DNA from 2 places in the Companilactobacillus metriopterae genome. Region 2 is predicted to be linked to the other one. Evidence: predicted binding sites of a transcription regulator. Region 2 holds the regulator's gene; the other holds the start of a gene.

Region 1 (10,515 bases), 450 kb from region 2:
ATAAAATGGAAACTTCAGTTCCAGGAGTTTATGCTATTGGAGATGTTCGTAAAAAAGATTTACGACAAATTACAACAGCAGTTGGAGACGGTGGTATTGCCGGACAAGAAGCTTTCAATTACATTCAAACATTATCAGATGCTGATTTAGCAGATGTAAAATAAAAAGAGTAACTCATAAAAAGTTACTCTTTTTTTATTTATTTAAAATAGTTCTTGAATAACCTCGTAATTTAAATGATACTTACAAGTAGCGCTTTATTATTGGGAGGGAATTATGGTTGTTATTAATTACATAATGAGCTTGGGTGCCAATGTTATGATGCCCATTGTTTTCATTATTTTAGGACTTTGTTTAGGACTTGGAGTAGCGAAATCTATCAAATCTGGTATTATGGTCGGTGTTGGTTTTGTTGGTCTTACAATTGTTACAGAATTATTAGCTGAAAATCTTGGACCAGCAGTTAACAAAATGGTTCAGATATATGGATTGAACTTAAAGGTTTTGGATATTGGTTGGCCAGCAGCTGCTACAGTATCTTATGGTACAAAATTAGGAGCTATCGTCATTCCAGTAGGACTAGTTATTAATATGATCATGTTATTCACTAAAACTACAAATACAATGAACATCAATTTATGGAGTTACTGGCACTATGCTTTTGTTGGAACTCTTGTAACTATTGCTACAAATAGTTTTTGGTTAGGATTCTTTGCATTAGTTGTTACAATAGTATTTACATTAGTAGGATGTGATTTATCACAGAAAAAAATGGAAGAATTTTATGGTGAAGAATACAAGGGAGTGTCATTCCCTCAAGCATTTTCGGTCGGATTCATTCCATTTGCTATTGCTGTAAACTGGATTATTGAGCGTATTCCTGTAATCAATAAAATAGATATTGATGCAGAAAAAATGCAAAAGAGATACGGATTATTCGGAGATCCAGCATTTTTGGGTGTTATAATTGGTATTTTATTAGGATTAATTGCCCATTATACTGTTGCTAAGATGCTAACGCTTGGTATCACTATGGCAGCTGTTATGGTATTGATACCTAGAATTACTAAAGTATTCATGGAAGGATTGAACCCTACTTCACAGAGAGCTCAATACTTGCTTGTTAACAAATACAAAACAAACCGTGATATTAGTATAGGTATTACACCTTCAGTTATCATTGGTCATCCAGTTACATTGGCAGTAGGATTATTATTAGTTCCTATTACACTATTCTTGTCAGTTATCTTACCAGGGAACATGTTTTTACCACTTGCTTCATTGGCAGGTTTAATCTATGTATTTCCTTTGGTACTTCCTTATACAAAAGGAAATGCATTTAGAACTCTAATTACTGGTATAGTTGGTATCATGTGCAGTTTGTGGTTTGCTACTGCACTAGCACCTACATTTACAAAAGCAGTTCATACTGTTAGTCCCAAATTAATACCTCATGGTACTAATGGTGTAGCCTCGTTGGACTTCGCGGGAAGTTTGATTGCTTGGGTAACATATGAATTGTCTGTAAATGCTACTATCATCGGAGTTATTGTTTTAGGTATAGCTACATTGGCATTAATGCTTTACAATCGTAGAAAAATTGTTGCACAAAAATAAAGACTGGAGACAGTCTTTTTTTATTTATCTGAATAATATTTTTACATTTAAGAACAATTTAAGATTAATTTTCTATCATATAAAAAACGATTTTAAAAATGACAGATTGATTGATATAATCAAATGTAAGGACTTACATAACAGGAGGAACCAATATGTCTTGGCAAGATACAATGCAAACATGGATTAATTACGAAAATATGGATCCTGAATTAAAAAATCAATTATTAGATATGCAAAAAGATGAAGCAGTTGCCCAAGAAGCATTCTATGCACCTATGGAATTTGGTACAGCAGGTATGCGCGGACTTATTGGACCTGGAATAAACAGAATGAATATTTATACAGTCCGTCAAGCCACTGAAGGACTAGCATCATTTATGGATACTTTGGGAGATGATATCAAAAAAAGAGGTGTGGCAATCAGCTATGACTCTAGATACTATTCTCAAGTATTTGCTTATGAATCAGCAAGAGTTCTAGGACAACACAATATTAATTCTTTCGTTTTTGATAGTTTGCGTCCAACACCAGAATTATCATTTGCAGTAAGAAGACTAAATACTTATGCCGGAATTATGATTACAGCTAGTCATAATCCTAAACAATACAATGGATTTAAAATATACGGTCCAGATGGTGGACAAATGCCACCAGAAGAATCTGATAACATAACTAATTATGCTCGTGCAGCGAATGATTTATTTGCAATTAAGGTGAAGTCTATTTCACAATTGCGTGATGAAAACTTATTACAGATAATAGGTGAAGATGTTGACCAACTATATCTTAAAGAACTGAACAGTGTAATTGTAAATCATGATTTGATTGAAAAAGTAGCTGATAAAATTAAAGTGGTATACACTCCACTACATGGAACTGGTAAAATGATTGCTCCTCGAGTATTTGAAAATTTAGGATTTAAACAATTTTCTATGGTCGCAAAGCAGGCAATATTGGATCCAGAGTTTGCTACTACACCAGCACCTAATCCAGAATTTGCCCAAGCTTTTGATATGGCAATTGCTGAAGGTGAAAAAGTAGACGCTAATATTCTTATTGCCACAGATCCAGATGCTGATCGTTTAGGTGCTGCTGTTCGCCAACCTGATGGATCATATGCTTTAATGACAGGTAATCAAATTGCTGCAGTAATGCTTAACTACTTACTCCAAGCCAAGAAGGAGTTAGGTCAATTGCCAGCTAATGGGGCAGTGATAAAATCAATTGTCTCATCAGAATTAGCAGCAGCTGTTGCTAAGAGTTACGATATCGAAATTTTTGATGTACTTACTGGCTTCAAATATATTGCAGAAAAAATTGAAGATTTTGAAGAAACTAATAGTCATGAATTCCTATTTGGATTTGAGGAGAGTTATGGTTACTTAGTTAAACCGTTTGTCCGTGACAAAGATGCAATGCAAGCAACTATTTTATTAACAGAAGTAGCTGCATATTATGAATCAAAAGGCATGACAATTTATGATGCATTGCAAGAGTTGTATAACAAACTCGGCTTTTATCATGAAGAGACTATTTCCAAGACATTTGACGGTATATCTGGAAAAGATCGCATGCAAGAGATTATGAAGGAATTTCGTGAAGATGGTTTATCAGATATCAATGGTGTGAAAGTTACCAAAACAATTGATTATCTAGGAGAAACTGATCTTCCTAAAGCAGATGTGCTTAAATATATCTTGGAAGATGGTACATGGGTAGCTATAAGACCATCAGGTACAGAACCCAAGATGAAGTTTTATGTTGGAGTAACTGCTGATACTGAAGCAAAATCTGAGAATAAATTAAATGAGTATGTAAAAACAATTAAAAGTTGGGATTAAAAAGAGACCTTTAAAGGTCTCTTTTTTTAGGTTGCTAATAATGGCGAACATACGTTTGTTATGTTAAAATATTCAATAAATTATAATGGGTTACTATGTGCGATTAAATGGAGGTTAGATATATGCTTGAAAGAGATGATACTCACAAATTTGAACTAGTCTCTAAATATTCTCCTGCTGGCGATCAAGGTCAAGCAATTGAAAAACTTGAAAAAGAATTTAGAGCTGGCGATAAAGAGATGATTTTAGAGGGTGCTACAGGTACTGGTAAAACATTTACTATGGCAAATATTATCAAGGATTTAAACAAGCCGACTTTAATTATTTCTCATAATAAAACTTTGGCCGGACAATTGTATGGAGAATTCAAAGAATTTTTCCCTAACAATGCAGTTGAGTATTTTGTCAGTTACTACGATTACTACCAACCAGAAGCATATGTGCCTTCAAGTGATACCTACATCGAAAAAGATTCTAGTATCAATGATGAGATTGATAAGTTACGACATGCGGCAACAAGTGCGTTACTTGAGAGAAATGATGTAATTATTGTTGCATCTGTTTCTTGTATATTTGGATTGGGTGATCCTAGAGAATATGCTGCAAGTGTTATTTCTTTAAAAGTTGGTCAAGAAATTAGTCGAGATAAATTACTAGAAGAATTAGTAACTAATCAATTTGAAAGAAATGATATCGATTTTCAACGTGGAAGATTTAGAGTACGCGGTGATATTGTCGATATTTTCCCAGCTTCACGAGATGACAATGCATATCGTATTGAATTTTTTGGTGACGAAATTGATCGTATTGTTGAAATGAATGCATTGACTGGTGAAGTTGCAGGTACTTTAAATCGTGTAGAAATCTTCCCGGCAACTCACTTTATGATCAATGAAGAAGTTATGGAAGCCGCTCTTGAGAGAATTCAAAAAGAGATGGAAGAACAAGTAGCATTGTTTACCAAAGAAGGTAAACTTCTGGAAGCACAACGTCTAAAACAAAGAACAGAATACGATATTGAGATGATGCGCGAAATGGGTTATACATCTGGTATTGAAAATTACTCTAGACATATGGAAGGCAGAGCTGAAGGCGAACCACCATATACGTTGCTAGACTTTTTCCCAGATGATTTTAATATCATGATTGATGAGTCCCATGTTACTATGCCTCAAATTAGAGGGATGTATAATGGTGATCGTGCCAGAAAACAAATGCTTGTAGATTATGGATTTAGATTACCTAGTGCGTTGGATAATAGACCATTGACTCTTGATGAATTTGAAACACATGTTAACCAAATTATGTATGTTTCTGCCACTCCTGGGCCTTACGAAATGGAACGTACTGACAAAGTTGCTGAACAAATCATTCGTCCTACTGGACTATTAGATCCTGAGATTGAAGTTCGACCAATTATGGGACAAATTGATGATCTTGTCGGTGAAATCAATGAACGTGTTGAAAAAAATGAACGTGTATTTGTAACAACTTTAACCAAGAAAATGGCTGAAGATTTAACAGATTATTTCAAAGATTTAGGAATTAAAGTCAAATATTTACACAGTGATATCAAAACACTTGAGCGTACAGAAATAATTCGTGATCTCCGATTAGGCAAGTTTGATGTTTTGATTGGTATCAATCTACTTAGAGAAGGTATCGATGTGCCAGAAGTTTCCTTGATAGCTATTTTGGATGCTGACAAGGAAGGTTTCTTGCGATCAGAGAGATCACTTGTTCAAATCATTGGACGTGCTGCGCGTAATTCTTCTGGTAAAGTAATCATGTATGCGGATAGCGTTACAGACTCTATGCAAGGTGCTATTGATAAAACCATGGATAGAAGAGAAAGACAGATGGCCTTTAATAAAGAACATGGTGTTACACCTACAACTATTATTAAACCAATCCGTGATGCTATTACTGCAGTTCAAAAAGTTGATAATACTGCTTCAGAAAGTGAAAGTATTATTCAAGATGATGTTAGCTTTGCAGATATGACTAAGAAAGAAAAACAAGAATTACTTGTTAATTTGAATGAACAAATGGAGAATGCCGCCAAGAAATTAGATTTCGAAGCTGCTGCCAATTTGAGAGATACTATTTTAGAATTAAAGGCGGAAATTGATTAATTATGTTAAATGACAAAATAATTATTCATGGCGCTAGAGAACATAATTTGAAAGATATTGATGTTACTATTCCACGTAATGAATTTGTGGTTGTTACAGGATTATCTGGATCTGGAAAAAGTTCTTTGGCGTTTGATACATTGTATGCCGAAGGTCAAAGACGATACGTCGAAAGTCTTTCATCATACGCACGACAATTTTTAGGTCAAATGGATAAACCAGATGTAGATTCTATTGATGGGTTAAGTCCATCTATTTCAATTGATCAAAAAACTACCTCAAAAAATCCTCGTTCTACGGTAGGTACAGTTACTGAAATCAATGATTACTTAAGATTATTGTGGGCTAGAGCTGGTACACCTATTTGTCCAAATGATGGGACTGAAATAACTAGCCAATCTGCTCAACAAATGGTTGATGAAATTATGAATCTTGAAGAAAAAACTAAGATTCAAGTTCTATCTCCAGTTGTTAGGGGTAAAAAAGGTCAACATAAAAAGCAATTAGAACAAATCAAAAAACAAGGCTATGTTCGTATCAGAGTTGATGGAGAAACAATGGACGTCAATGATGAAATTGAGTTAGATAAGAATAAAAAACATGATATCGATGTTGTTGTTGACCGCATTGTTGTTAGTGATTCAGTTCGTTCTAGATTATTTGATTCAGTTGAAGCTGCTCTAAGATTGTCAGATGGCTACATGAATGTCGATGTTATTGGTTCAGAACCAATGATATTTTCAGAGAATAATTCTTGTCCAAAATGTGGATTCACAGTTGGAGAAGTAGAGCCTAGATTGTTCTCATTTAATGCTCCTTTTGGTGCTTGTGAGGGATGTGACGGTCTTGGCGTTAAGTTAGAAGTAGATATTGATCTAGTAATTCAAGATGATACTCTTACCCTAAATGACGGTGTTATAGTGCCTTGGAATCCTATCAGTTCACAATATTATCCAGAAATGTTGGCACAATTTTGTAAAGAATTCAAAATCGATATGGATAAACCTTTTAAAAAGTTATCTGAAAAAGAAAAGAACATGATACTTTACGGTGCAGGAGACAAAACTTTCCATTTCCACTACGAAAATGATTTTGGTGGTGTTAGAGATGTGGACGTACCATTTGAAGGTGTGATTACAAATATTGATCGTCGTTATCACGAAACAAATAGTGATTTCGTAAGAGAAACTATGCGTAAATACATGACAGAGTTAAAATGTCCTGTTTGTAAAGGTAAGAGACTAAACGAAAAAGCCCTTGCTGTTAAAATTGATGGAAAAGATATTGCTGAAGTTTCAAGTTTCTCTATCAAGGAAGATATGCCTTTCTTTGACAATCTAACTTTAGGTGAACAAAAAACTGTTATCGCAAAACCAATATTAAAAGAAGTTAGAGATCGTATTAGCTTCTTGATCAACGTTGGTTTAGATTATCTAACACTCTCTCGTTCAGCTGGAACACTATCTGGTGGAGAAGCTCAGCGTATTCGCTTGGCAACACAAATAGGTTCTAATTTGTCAGGAGTTATGTATATCTTAGATGAACCATCTATCGGACTTCATCAAAGAGATAATGATCGATTGATTACTTCATTGAAACAGATGCGTGATCTTGGCAATACTTTGATTGTTGTTGAACATGATGAAGATACTATGTTGGCATCAGATTACTTAATAGATGTCGGACCAGGTGCAGGATCACATGGTGGAGAAATTATGGCAGCAGGAACACCTGAAGAAGTGAAAAATAATCCTAATTCATTAACGGGTAAGTATTTATCAGGTGAAAAATTTGTCCCAGTTCCATTAAAACGTCGTAAGGGGAATGGAGACAAAATTCAAATTACTGGAGCTTCAGAAAATAATTTGAAGAATTTAAAAGTTAACTTCCCGTTAGGTAAATTTATTTCAGTCACTGGTGTTTCTGGTTCAGGTAAATCTACATTAGTTAACATGATTCTAAAAAGAGCCTTAGCTCAGAAAATGAATAATAACTCAGAAAAACCTGGAAAGTATAAGTCTATTAAGGGATATGAAGGACTCGAAAAACTGATAGCGATTGATCAAAGTCCTATTGGTAGAACTCCTAGAAGTAATCCTGCTACTTATACTGGAGTATTTGATGACGTACGTGATTTATTTGCACAAACAAATGAAGCCAAATTACGTGGTTATAAAAAAGGTCGCTTCTCATTTAACGTTAAGGGCGGTCGTTGTGAAAACTGTCGTGGTGATGGAATTATCAAAATTGAGATGAATTTCTTGCCAGATGTTTATGTTCCTTGTGAAGTTTGTCATGGTACTAGATATAATTCAGAAACTTTAGAAGTAACTTATAAGGATAAAAATATCTCTGAAATTTTAGATATGAAAGTTGAAGATGCTTTAGAGTTCTTCAATACTATTCCAAAGATTAAACGTAAACTACAAACAATTGTTGATGTTGGATTAGGATATGTTGCACTTGGACAATCAGCGACACAATTGTCTGGTGGAGAAGCTCAACGTATGAAATTAGCTTCTGAATTATACAAAAAATCTAGCGGAAAAAACTTCTATATCTTAGATGAACCAACAACAGGTTTACATACTGATGATATAAAGAGACTGTTAGAGGTACTTCAAAGATTAGTTGATGAAGGTAATACTGTCTTGGTTATTGAACATAATTTGGACGTTATAAAATCTTCTGATTGGTTAATTGATTTAGGACCAGAAGGAGGAGATGGTGGTGGAACAATCATTGCTACCGGAACACCGGAACAAGTAGTTAAAGTAGACGAAAGTTATACTGGTAAGTACCTTGCTCCAATTTTGAAGCGTGATATTGAAAGAACAAAAAAGAGTAAATAAAAATAACCTCATTTCATAATAGAAATGAGGTTATTTTTTCTAAAAGACACACCAGGGTTGCTGTGTTATAATTAACAAATAATGAGAGGTGCAAACATGTCAAGAGAACCAATGAAACTAGTAGTTGTAACGGGAATGAGTGGCGCTGGTAAATCAGTAGCCATGAAGGCATTTGAAGATATGGGATACTTTTGTATCGATAATATGCCTCCAAACTTACTACCAAAATTTTGGGAACTAGTTTATGAATCAGGTAATATCAATAAAGTCGCCCTTGTTGTAGATATTCGTTCTAGAGATTTTTATGATGAAATTTTTTCAATGATTTCTAAAGTAGAAGCTGATGAAATTGAATTAGGTGAAGAAGTAGAAATGAAAATTCTATTTCTAGATTCATCTAATCAAGTATTGGTTTCAAGATACAAAGAAACCAGACGTAGTCATCCGCTAGCAGGTGAAGGTCGACTACTTGATGGAATAAATATGGAAAGAAAACTTCTTTCTGAATTAAAACACCGTGCTAGTGTCAGAATTGATACGAGTGATTTGTCTCCTAGAGAATTGCGTGAACAAATTTTTGAAAATTTCCAAAATAGTAATACAAAACCCACTTTTCAAATTCAAACAATGTCATTTGGGTTTAAATATGGTTTACCAATAGACGCTGATATTGTGATGGATGTGAGATTTTTAAAAAATCCATTTTATATCGATGAATTAAAAGCCAAAACTGGTCAAGATAAAGAAGTTTATGATTATGTTATGAACGCTGATGGAACTGAGAATTTTTATACTAAATTCTTTGATTTACTAAAGGATATAGTTCCTGGTTACAAAGCAGAAGGTAAGAGTAATCTGACAATTGCTATTGGTTGTACAGGTGGTCAACATCGCTCTGTAGCTATTACAGAACGCTTATCAAAAGATTTAGCTAAGTTAGGATATAACACCGATATATCACATCGTGATATGGAAAAATCTCAAAAGAAGGTAATTGAGCATGGCAACAAATAGAATTGTCCGAGTTGTAAAAGGACGTCGACCTAAAGTTGTTGTTATAGGTGGGGGAACAGGATTACCAGTTATTTTAAATAGTTTGAGGAATAAAGATGCTGAAATCACCGCTATTGTTACTGTGGCTGATGATGGAGGATCTTCAGGAATTATCCGAGACTATATTAATGTGGTTCCACCTGGGGATATTCGTAATGTTCTAGCATCTCTATCAGATTTACCAGATGTTGAACTTGATGTTTTTCAATATCGTTTCAAAAGTAATGACGACTTTTTTGCAGGTCACGCAATAGGTAATTTGATTATTGCTGCACTTACAGAAATGTCACCTAATATTTTTGATGCAGTTCAAGAGTTGTCAAAAATGATGAAGATAGATGGTCGAGTATTTCCAGCCAGTAATACTAAATTAACTTTGAATGCTGAATTCACTGATGGAAGTGTTATTTCTGGAGAACATGATATTACCCATTCTGGTAAGCATGTTAAGAGAGTTTGGGTTACCAACTCAGAAGAACCAGAAAAAGAACCAGAATCATTGTTACCTGTTATTGCATCAATTATGCAAGCAGACGTAATAGTTTTAGGACCAGGTAGTTTATTTACAAGCATTCTTCCTAATTTGATGATTAAAGAGTTAGGGGAAGCCATGCGTCAAACTTCTGCAGAAATAGTTTATGTTTGCAATATTATGACGCAAATTGGTGAAACAGAAGGCTTTACAGATGCTGACCATGTCCAAGTGATTAATGATCATTTAGGTGGTAATTACGTAGATACTGTTTTAGTTAATACGGCACCAATTCCAAATGATTACATGGATTTGAAAAAGTATGATGAGTATGTAAAACAAGTAGAAACAGATTACAAACGTCTTCGTGAAATGGGCTGTCGAGTTGTACAAGATAATTTCTTGTCGTTACACAATAAGGGAGCTTTCCATAACGGAGATAAAATAACAGAAGAAATATTAAACCTAGCTATGAGATCAGGTAATAGAAAAAATGAGGTGAGATCGTAGTGTCTTCATATGCAAGTGAAGTAAAGAAAGAA
Region 2 (10,515 bases):
CAGTAATAAATGTTAAAGTTCAAGAAATTCAGACACAACTTGCTATCGAGAAAAATAATTTTCGTAATGAAGAATCACAGAATCACAGAATCAAAAATGATCTTCAACGTGTCAATGTGAATATTGCAAAATTAGATGAACGTATTGCTCAATTATCATCAGAGAAAAATGAACTTGATGTAAATAGTAGTGAAATAAGTGAAAAAATAGATAATTTAACTGAAGAAGTAAATCGTATTAATAAAAACCTTTCTGATTTACAAGAGCAGAGAAAGATTACCGAAGTTAAAAGTAAAGAACTAGACGATGTTGCTCAGAGAAACTTTGATCTTCAAAGAAATGCTTCTAATCAACAGGAAGATTTAGCTATTCGTAATACTAAACTGTCCAATGAATTGGACAGTAAACTTGCAATACTTCGCGAAGATTACCAAATTAGTTTTGAAGCATCTTATGCAGAATTACCTGAGGATCTAGACGAGGAAAGACTAAAGAAAAATGCAAAACTATTAAAAACTGGAATAGATGAGCTGGGGACTGTCAACCTATCTTCTATTGAAGAATATGATAAAGTTAAGGATCGATATGAATTTTTAACTAATCAACAAAATGATTTGGTTTCTGCACGTAAACAGTTACTGGATAATATGTCTGAGATAGATGATGTTGTAACAACTAGATTCAAACAAACATTTGATGAAATTGAAGCGACATTTGAAGTTATTTTCCCTGAGATGTTTGCTGGTGGAAAAGCAAGATTAGAATTAACCGATCCAGAAAACTTATTAGAAACAGGAATTGAAATTGTAGCTCAGCCACCTGGAAAGAAATTCCAAAGATTAAGTCTGTTATCTGGTGGAGAAAAAGCATTAACTGCAATTGCGTTACTATTTTCTATTATAAAGGTTAACCCAGTGCCTTTCTGTATATTGGATGAGGTTGAAGCGTCTCTTGATGATGCAAATGTTTATCGTTTTGCAAATTATTTAAATCGTTATGACGATAATACAGAATTTATTGTTATTACCCACAGAAAGGGTACAATGATGAACGTAAATCGATTATATGGTGTAACAATGGAAGGATCCGGGGTTTCTAAAATCCTTTCTGTAAAAGTACAAGAATAAGGAGAAAACCTATGGGGTTATTTGATAGATTTAAAAAAACATTTTCCAATGAACCAAAAGTTGAAACACCCGAAGAAGAGACTAAAGAAACACCCAATCAAGAAGAATCAGTTGAGAGTGAATCAAGTCAATCCCAGACTGATGCATCTGAATTAAACAAAAATGAAGAATCAGATAATATTTCTTCAACAGAAGAGCCATCTTCTGAAGAGAATGATTATAATGAAGATGTTGAATTAGAACAGATAGAAGCAGAACCCGAACCTGAATTTATCGAAGAAACAGTAGAAGAAGCAGATGTTGAAGAGCCAGATATTGATGATTCTGAAACAGAAGAAACTGAAGTAGATAACGAAGAAGAAGAAAAAGAAGAACTTAAAGAATATGACAATGGACTTGAAAAAAGTCGTACTTCATTCAGTCAAAGGTTTAACAAGTTCTTATCTAACTTCAGATCTGTTGATGAGGATTTCTTTGAAGATTTAGAAGAATTATTAATTGAATCAGATGTTGGTTATGAAACTGCTATAAAAATTTCTGATGAACTTCGTGAAGAAGTTAAATTGGAAAATGCTAAAAAGAAATCAGATGTATCAGATGTCATTATTAAAAAGATGGTTGATATGTATGATGAAGAGGGTAAGGAAGAGAATAACTCTCTTGCTGTCAGCAAAACACAATCACCAACCGTATACTTGTTTGTAGGTGTTAATGGTGCTGGTAAAACAACTACTATTGGAAAATTAGCACACCGTTTTGAAAGCCAAGGTAAAAAAGTATTGTTGGCTGCTGGTGATACATTTAGAGCAGGAGCAATTGACCAGTTACAAGAATGGGGTAGACGAGTTAATGTTGATGTACAGGCTAGTGCGCCCCAAACTGATCCCGCTTCTGTAGCATTTGATGCTGTTCAAAGAGCAGTCAAAGATAATTATGATGTTCTTTTGGTAGATACAGCTGGTAGACTACAAAATAAAGAAGGATTGATGCGTGAATTAGAAAAAATTAAACGTGTAATTTCTAGAGAAATTCCTGATGCACCACAAGAGGTATTATTAGTACTAGATGGGTCAACAGGACAAAACGCATTGAGTCAAGCTAAAGAATTTAATAAGACAACGAATGTAACAGGAATTGTTTTGACAAAACTAGACGGATCATCACAAGGTGGTATAGTATTACCAATTAGAAATGAATTACATATTCCTGTTAAGCTAGTGGGATTAGGGGAATCAATGGATGACCTAAGAGATTTCGATCCTGAGAAATTTATCTATGGACTATTTAAGGATTTAATTATTTCAGGAGAATCATCAGATGAAAATTGATGAAACAAATAAAATCAATTTGTTGTATGATTTTTATCATTCACTACTAACTGATAAACAAGATCAATATATGTATTTATATTATGTAGAGGATTTTTCATTATCTGAAATTTCGGAACAGCTGAATGTTTCAAGACAGGCTGTACTGGATAACTTACATCGAACAGTCAATACTTTAGAAAAAATTGACAGTGAATTAAACTTAATTAATCGAACTCAAGAAATTGATTATGTTTCTCAACGACTATCTCAAATTGTTGAAGATAAATATCCAGATGATAATGAACTCCATGAATTAGTAGATCGTATTTCTAAAATAAATGAAAAGTAAGTAGGGTTATAAAATGGCTTTTGAAGGCTTAAGTGATAGATTACAAAAAGTTTTCTCTAATCTAAGAGGAAAAGGTAAACTTTCTGAAGACGACATTCGTTCTGTTACTCGTGAAGTTAGAATGGCTTTATTGGAAGCTGATGTTAACTTTGATGTTGTTAAAGATTTCGTCAAAGTAGTTAGAGAACGCTCTCTAGGCGCAGAGGTAATGGAAAGTTTAACACCTTCCCAACAAGTTATTAAAATTGTTGATGAAGAATTAACTAAGTTAATGGGTAATGAAGCAGAACCATTAAATAAATCACCGCACATACCAACAATCATCATGATGGTTGGTTTACAAGGTGCTGGTAAGACAACTACTGCGGGTAAATTAGCAAATAGATTAAAGACAAAACAAAATGCACGACCTTTATTTATTGCTGCCGATGTTTATAGACCTGCTGCTATTGAGCAATTAAAAACAATTGGTGAACAATTGGATGTGCCTGTTTATGACGAAGGTACTGATGTAAATCCAGTTGAAATTGTAAGAGCAGGGTTAAAAGTTGCTGCTGAAAATAAAAACGATTATGTAATTATTGATACTGCTGGTCGATTAGAAATCGATGAACAATTGATGAATGAGCTTAAAGAAATCAAAGAGCTAGCTTCTCCTGATGAAATTTTGTTCGTAGCAGATTCAATGACTGGTCAAGTTGCTGCAACAGTTGCTGAAGGATTCAATGAGCAATTGGATATTACTGGTGTTGTACTAACAAAATTAGATGGTGATACTCGTGGTGGTGCTGCTTTATCAATTCGCTCAGTTACAGGTAAACCTATAAAATTTATTGGACAAGGTGAAAAACTTGATCAATTAGATGTTTTCCATCCAGATCGTATGGCCGATCGTATTTTGGGAATGGGAGATATGCTAAGTCTTATTGAAAAAGCTCAAGAAGACTACGATCAAAAACAAGCTGAAGATTTAGCAACAAAAATGAAGGAAAATAGTTTTGATTTTAATGATTTTGTTGATCAAATGAATCAAATTCAAAATATGGGTCCTTTAGATGAAATTTTGAAAATGATTCCTGGAATGGCTAATAATCCAGCTGTTGCAAATATGCAAATGGATGAAAAGGATATCGAACATTTGAAAGCCATTGTTTATTCAATGACTCCTCAAGAAAGAGAAAATCCAGATATTTTGAATCCATCTAGACGTAGAAGAATTGCTAGTGGTTCTGGTCGTGACATACAAGAAGTTAATAGAATGATTAAGCAGTTTAAGCAATCCAAAGAAATGATGCGTCAAATGAGCAAGGGTAACATGTCAGGGATGGAACAAATGTTTGGAAACGGAGTTTCTGGCCGTCTTGGTAAAATGGCTATGAATTCAATGGTTAAGAAGAATAAAAAGAACAAGAAAAAACGAATGAAGAAAATGAAACGTTACAAGTCAAAATAAAATATAAATATGTAAAGAAAAAAACTTTACAGGAATATATTTTATATGTATACTATTAAAGTTAAGTAATTAGGAGGAACAAATTATGGCAGTTAAAATCAGAATGAAACGCATGGGTAGTAAGTTAAGACCATTTTACAGAATCGTTGTTGCTGACTCACGTTCACCACGTGATGGTCGCTTTATCGAACAAGTAGGTTACTACAACCCAATTTCACAACCAGAAGAACTAAAATTAGATGATGACAAAATTATGGACTGGCTACAAAAAGGTGCACAACCTTCAGATACAGTTCGTAACTTGCTAAAACAACATGGTATTATGCAAAAATATCATGAAAGCAAATATTCAAAATAATTTGTTCTAATTAAAATAGGATCCGATAATTAATTTTATCTGATCCTATTTGTTTATAATGGAGGATTTAAGTATGCCTGAAAAATTATATCGTGTTGGAACAATTGTAAATACTCATGGTATTCGTGGTGAAGTAAGAGTTATTTCGGTAACTGATTTTCCAAAAGAACGATTTCAAAGTGGTGCTACACTTTATTTGAAATATCAAAATAAATATATAAAGATGACAGTTGAGTCATCAAGACCACATAAAAAATTTTATTTGTTAAAATTTAAAGATTTGGATAACATCAATGATGTTGAAAAATATGTTAAATCAGAGTTATTTACAGATGATGAAGTAATGCCAGAGTTAGAAGAGGGCGAGTTCTATTATCGTCAAATCATTGGATTAGAAGTTCAAGATCCTAGATTTGGCAATGTAGGAAAAATTACTGAAATCATGGAATTAGGTCCAAATGATGTATGGGTAGTAAAAAGTCCCAAATATGATGAAGTTTTAATACCATATATAAAAAGTGTAGTAAAAAATGTAGATTTAGAAAAAGGTATTGTTAACGTAGAAATACCAGATGGATTGATAGAATAATGGATATAACTGTATTAAGTATTTTCCCAAAAATGTTTGATTCTTTGAATGAATCACTTATAGGTAAAGCACAAGAAAAAAATCTTGTTGATTTGGATGTAGTCGACTTTAGAGAATTTACTACACAAAAACAAAAACATGTTGATGATACTATATATGGTGGTGGTGCTGGTATGCTCTTAATGCCACAACCTATATTTGATGCTATGGATTATGTAGATAAAAAGAAACCAGGAAAAAAGAGAGTTGTTTTATTGGATCCTGCTGGAAAAACGTTTGATTCTCATATGGCAAGGGATTTTGCTAGAGAAGATCACCTTGTCTTTATTTGTGGACATTATGAAGGATTTGATGAGCGAATCAAAGAATTAGTAACAGACGAAGTATCAATAGGAGATTACATTCTTACTGGTGGAGAGTTACCAACTATGAGTATGATTGATGCTACATTGAGATTTGTTCCAGGTGTTCTGGGTAATGCACTTTCAGCAGAAGATGAATCGTTTAATGGTTTATTGGAATATCCTCAATATACTAGACCGGCAGATTTCAGAGGAATGGAAGTACCAGAAGTTCTTAGAAGTGGCAATCATGAAAATATTCGTCGCTGGAGAATGGAAAAATCCATACAGAAAACATTAGAACGACGACCTGATTTACTCGAAAAAACTTATTTAACCGATGAAGAAAGTAAATATTTAGATAAGTTAAAACGTGAAATGTAGTTTACATATTACTATTCATAATGTAATATGTATAAGGTGTTTACACACATAATTAACGATGTTCCGCTGTATATAGTAGAATATATAAGAGTGTCGAATAGGGAGATTTTCAAATGAATCAATTAATTCAAGATATTACAAAAGAACAATTGCGTTCTGACGTACCTGATTTCCGCCCTGGTGACTCTGTACGAGTTCATGCTAAGGTTGTTGAAGGTTCTCGTGAACGTATTCAAATTTTTGAAGGTGTTGTTCTTAAGAGACGTGGTACAGGTGTTAGTGCTACATATACTGTTCGTAAGATCAGTAGTGGTGTAGGTGTTGAAAGAACATTCCCACTAAACACACCTCGTGTTGACAAGATTGAAGTTATCAGACGCGGTAGTGTACGTCGTAGTAAACTTTACTACCTACGTGATCGTACAGGTAAAGCTGCTCGTATCAAAGAACGCCGTATTGACTAAAAAAAGATATAAATAAAAAAGCTATACATCTTAGATGTATAGCTTTTTTATTTAAAATATTTGTGATCTATATAAACCGACTACCTTGCCAATAATCTGACAATCATCTAGAATAATTGGATCCATTTCATCATTTTCAGGTTGAAGACGTATGTGATCTGATTCTTTATAGAATCTTTTACATGTAGTTTCAATTTCATCTGTCAAAGCAATAACTATTTCACCATTCTTAGCAGTGTTTTGCTCATGAACAATGACATAATCTCCATCAAGAATACCTGCATTAATCATACTCTCACCGTTAATCTCTAGCATATATAATTCACCAGAGTCTCTATTCAAGTCGGGTGGAATAGGGAAGAATCCCTCTGGATTTCTCTCAGCTGTTATTGGAACTCCTGCGGCAACTTGTCCAAGGATAGGAATATCAGTAGATTTTACTCCAATAGCGTCAAGTCCAAGCTCAGTTACTTCGATGGTTCTAGGCTTAGAAGGATCACGTTGAATATATCCTTTTTTCTCTAGTCTTGAAAGGTGGCCATGGACTGTAGACGTAGATGATAAATTAACCTCATCACAAATCTCTCTGACAGTAGGTGGATATCCCTTTTCTGATAAATGTTCATGTATATAAGAAAGGATTTGTAACTGTTTTGATCCTTCTAATTTTGACATTACTGCACCTCATTGATAGTATCATTTATATGAATTGTAACAGAAACAACAAGTTATATCAAACAAGTGTTCGTATATAAAGGAGATAATTATGGAAGAACAAGAAAAATTAGTAAACGAAATAAATATGTTGGCTAAAAAGGCAAAAGAAGGGAAATTAACTGCTGAAGAAAAAATTCAGCAAGAAAAGCTTAGAAAACAATATCTTGCTAATTTCAGAGAAGGATTTAAATCTCAAATTGAGATGATGCAAGTCTTCGACAAAAAAGGTGCTGAAGTTACTCCAGAAAAAGTTAAGAAAATTCAAAGAGAAAAAGGACTTCGTGACGATTAGTCTTTTAATTAAGTTGTTTTTTTTGTAATATATAAGATAGTTATTTAGAAAGGTGTTTGTATAATGATTACAATAATTATTGCAGTAATAATTGCACTTCTTGCAGGAGCACTACTTGGATTTTTTGGTGCCAGATGGTACATGCAAAGATATTTCCAACAAAATCCTCCAATTAGTGAAGATATGGTAAGACAAATGATGGCTCAAATGGGACAAAAGCCTTCACAAAAGAAATTGAATCAAGTTATGAATTCAATGAGACAATCACAAAAAAAATAATTACTTTTTAGAACTTCGAGCGTAATTTACGTTCGAGGTTTTTTTTTGTGCAAAAAAACATACTATCTAAAATTATTTTCAAATAATGTACGTATTCTATTTATAGTATCAATTTTTATTTCTTATTTATCTATTAAAAAGTGAGAAAGGTCGAATAATATGGATGTTTCAGTAGTAATGGGATCTGTATCAGATTTAAAAACTATGCAATTAACTTCAGATTTGCTAGAAAAACTCGAAGTTAACTATGATATGCAAATTATTTCTGCACATCGTACACCAAAAGAAATGATGAATTTTGCTGAAAGAGCTGCAGACAGAGGTACTAAAGTAATAATCGCCGCTGCGGGTGGCGCAGCTCATCTGCCAGGAATGCTGGCGTCTTTAACTGAAATTCCTGTTATAGGAGTACCTATAAAGAGTAATGATCTTAATGGAATAGATTCGCTTCTATCAATTGTACAAATGCCTTCCGGAATTCCAGTTGCAACAGTTGCAATAGGAGAATCAGGTGCGAAAAATGCTGCAATATTAGCTACAAAAATTTGTGCATTATCAAATAAACAATACAAGTCAAATATTCTGAATTATATGAATGAATTACATGACAAATCAATCGAAAGTGGAAAGAACATTGAATATTAAATCTGGCTCAACGATAGGAATAGTTGGTGGTGGTCAATTAGGAAAAATGATGGCACAGTCTGCTAAGCAAATGGGATATTATGTTGTCATTTTAGATCCTCAAAAAAATTGTTCTGCAGCTCAGGTTTCTGATCAACAGATTGTTGCTGAATATGACGACTTAGAAAGCTTAATTGAGTTATCTAAGGTAGTAGATGTTTTAACTTATGAATTTGAAAATGTCAGTGCTGAGACAATAAGTGAAATTCAAAAGTATACTGAAGTACGTCAAGGAATAACTGCACTATCTATTACTCAAAATAGAAAATTAGAAAAAAATAAAATTAAATCATTAAATTTACCGGTGACAAATTTTCAAATTGTTTCCAATATTGAAGAATTTTCTAAAAGTTTATCTGAAATAGGCATACCTGCTATTTTAAAAACTACAAACGGTGGTTATGACGGAAAAGGACAGATCAATATTGATACCCTGGATTTTTCTGAAAATAAAATTTTGGAATTATTAGAAAATGGCGAATGCATTTTAGAAAAAATGGTCGATCTTAAAGAGGAAGTCTCAGTAATAATATCTCGAAATATTAATGGAGATATTTCAATTTTTCCGATAATAAATAATGAACACAAAAATAACATTTTAAATATTAGTTACTTTTATCAAGATATTTCAAAAGAAATAGCAGAAGAGCTCACATCCATTGCAAAAAAGCTTGCTTCAGAACTTTGTCTAGTTGGAACAATGTGTGTTGAATTTTTCATCTCTAAAAATAATCAAGTCTATATAAATGAAATTGCCCCACGTCCACATAATTCTGGTCATTTAACAATTGAGGCATGTAATTTTTCTCAATTTAATACTCATATACGAGGAATTTGTAATTTACCAATGCCTAACATTTCTTTAAAGAGCAACGCGGTGATGATTAACGTCTTAGGTCAACATTATGATGCAGTGAAAGAAGCTGTATTTGAAAAACATATGTGGCATTTTCATGATTACTGCAAAGAATTACCTAAAAAGAATAGAAAAATGGCTCACATAACGGTATTAACAAATGAAAATCCGGTAATTTTAAAACAAGAATTTAAGAAAAATAAGATATGGGATGATAGTAAAAATGAAGGATAAATTAGTATATTCGGGAAAAGCCAAGAATCTTTATAGTACCGATAATGATGATGAACTTTTAATGGTTTATAAGGATCAAGCAACCTCGTTGAATGGTAAAAATAAAAAAATATAGAAGGCAAAGGTTTACTTAACTTTCAAATAACAAATATAATTTTTGACTATCTTCAAACAAATGGAATAAAAACACATTTTATTTCTAATTTAGATGACAAATCTCAAATTGTTCATAAGACAGAAGTCATTCCTCTGGAATTAGTTGTTAGAAACAAGATAGCAGGTAGTTTTGCTAAAAAATTTAATTTGCAGAGAGGTTTGAAATTAAAATATCCAGTTATCGAGTTCTACTATAAAAATGATGAACTCGATGATCCATTTATTAATGATTCACAGATTCTTGCGATTGATTTGATGAGTAAAGAAGAAATGATTTTTTTGAAAAATGAAGCACTAAAAATTAATGATCTTTTACTACCATACTTTGATTCTAAAAAATTAGATTTAATCGATTTTAAATTGGAGTTTGGTAGATTTGAAAATTCAATTATTTTAGTAGATGAATTTTCACCAGATAATTGTAGGTTGTGGGATAAGAGTACAGGTGATTCTCTGGATAAGGATGTATTTAGAAATAGTACTGGTAGTCTGATTGGTTCATATAAAGAAGTCTTAAAAAGATTGGTGGAATATTAGTTATGGCAACTGTGAAGGTATTAGTAAATTTTAAAAAATCTATTATTGATGTCCAAGGTCAGGAAGTGGAAAAAATAGCTGATGGAATGGGATTTAAAAGTATTGAAGCAATAAGAATTGGAAAGTATTTTGAAATTGATATTTCAGATAACACAGATAATGAAGAAGAAATTATTTCAGAATTGTCAGAGAAGTTATTAATTAATCCTAATTTGGAAGAATTTACTATTTTGGAGGAAAGATAATTGAAATTGGCAGTTATTGTCTTTCCAGGTTCAAATTGTGATAAAGATTTGTATCATGCACTAAAAATAACTACAAACCATGAAATTGAGTTTGTTAATTCTGATGAGTCCAGTTTAGAAGGATTTGATGGTGTTTTTAT

What was found. Region 2 encodes LexA, which represses DNA repair genes until DNA is damaged. Its sites were predicted from a motif close to CNAACANNTGTTNG; they were not measured.
Region 1: the regulator LexA is predicted to act here: its motif matches at 3,506-3,519, upstream of uvrB (excinuclease ABC subunit UvrB).

What each region holds. Positions count from the first base shown of each region.
Region 1 covers NZ_CP024610.1:679,048-689,562, forward strand. Annotated here, with positions in the region: gene trxB (thioredoxin-disulfide reductase) at 1-164, shown strand, start outside; gene CS873_RS03305 (PTS galactitol transporter subunit IIC) at 277-1,617, shown strand; gene CS873_RS03310 (phospho-sugar mutase) at 1,773-3,461, shown strand; gene uvrB (excinuclease ABC subunit UvrB) at 3,584-5,596, shown strand; gene uvrA (excinuclease ABC subunit UvrA) at 5,599-8,448, shown strand; gene rapZ (RNase adapter RapZ) at 8,545-9,462, shown strand; gene CS873_RS03330 (gluconeogenesis morphogenetic factor MgfK) at 9,443-10,483, shown strand; gene whiA (DNA-binding protein WhiA) at 10,483-10,515, shown strand, end outside.
Region 2 covers NZ_CP024610.1:1,132,042-1,142,556, reverse strand. Annotated here, with positions in the region: gene smc (chromosome segregation protein SMC) at 1-1,127, shown strand, start outside; gene ftsY (signal recognition particle-docking protein FtsY) at 1,139-2,455, shown strand; gene ylxM (YlxM family DNA-binding protein) at 2,445-2,786, shown strand; gene ffh (signal recognition particle protein) at 2,800-4,239, shown strand; gene rpsP (30S ribosomal protein S16) at 4,325-4,597, shown strand; gene rimM (ribosome maturation factor RimM) at 4,671-5,186, shown strand; gene trmD (tRNA (guanosine(37)-N1)-methyltransferase TrmD) at 5,186-5,911, shown strand; gene rplS (50S ribosomal protein L19) at 6,025-6,375, shown strand; gene lexA (transcriptional repressor LexA) at 6,427-7,050, opposite strand; gene CS873_RS05580 (DUF896 domain-containing protein) at 7,136-7,384, shown strand; gene CS873_RS05575 (YneF family protein) at 7,448-7,663, shown strand; gene purE (5-(carboxyamino)imidazole ribonucleotide mutase) at 7,823-8,308, shown strand; gene purK (5-(carboxyamino)imidazole ribonucleotide synthase) at 8,268-9,437, shown strand; partial or broken gene purC (phosphoribosylaminoimidazolesuccinocarboxamide synthase) at 9,427-10,130, shown strand; gene purS (phosphoribosylformylglycinamidine synthase subunit PurS) at 10,133-10,375, shown strand; gene purQ (phosphoribosylformylglycinamidine synthase subunit PurQ) at 10,376-10,515, shown strand, end outside.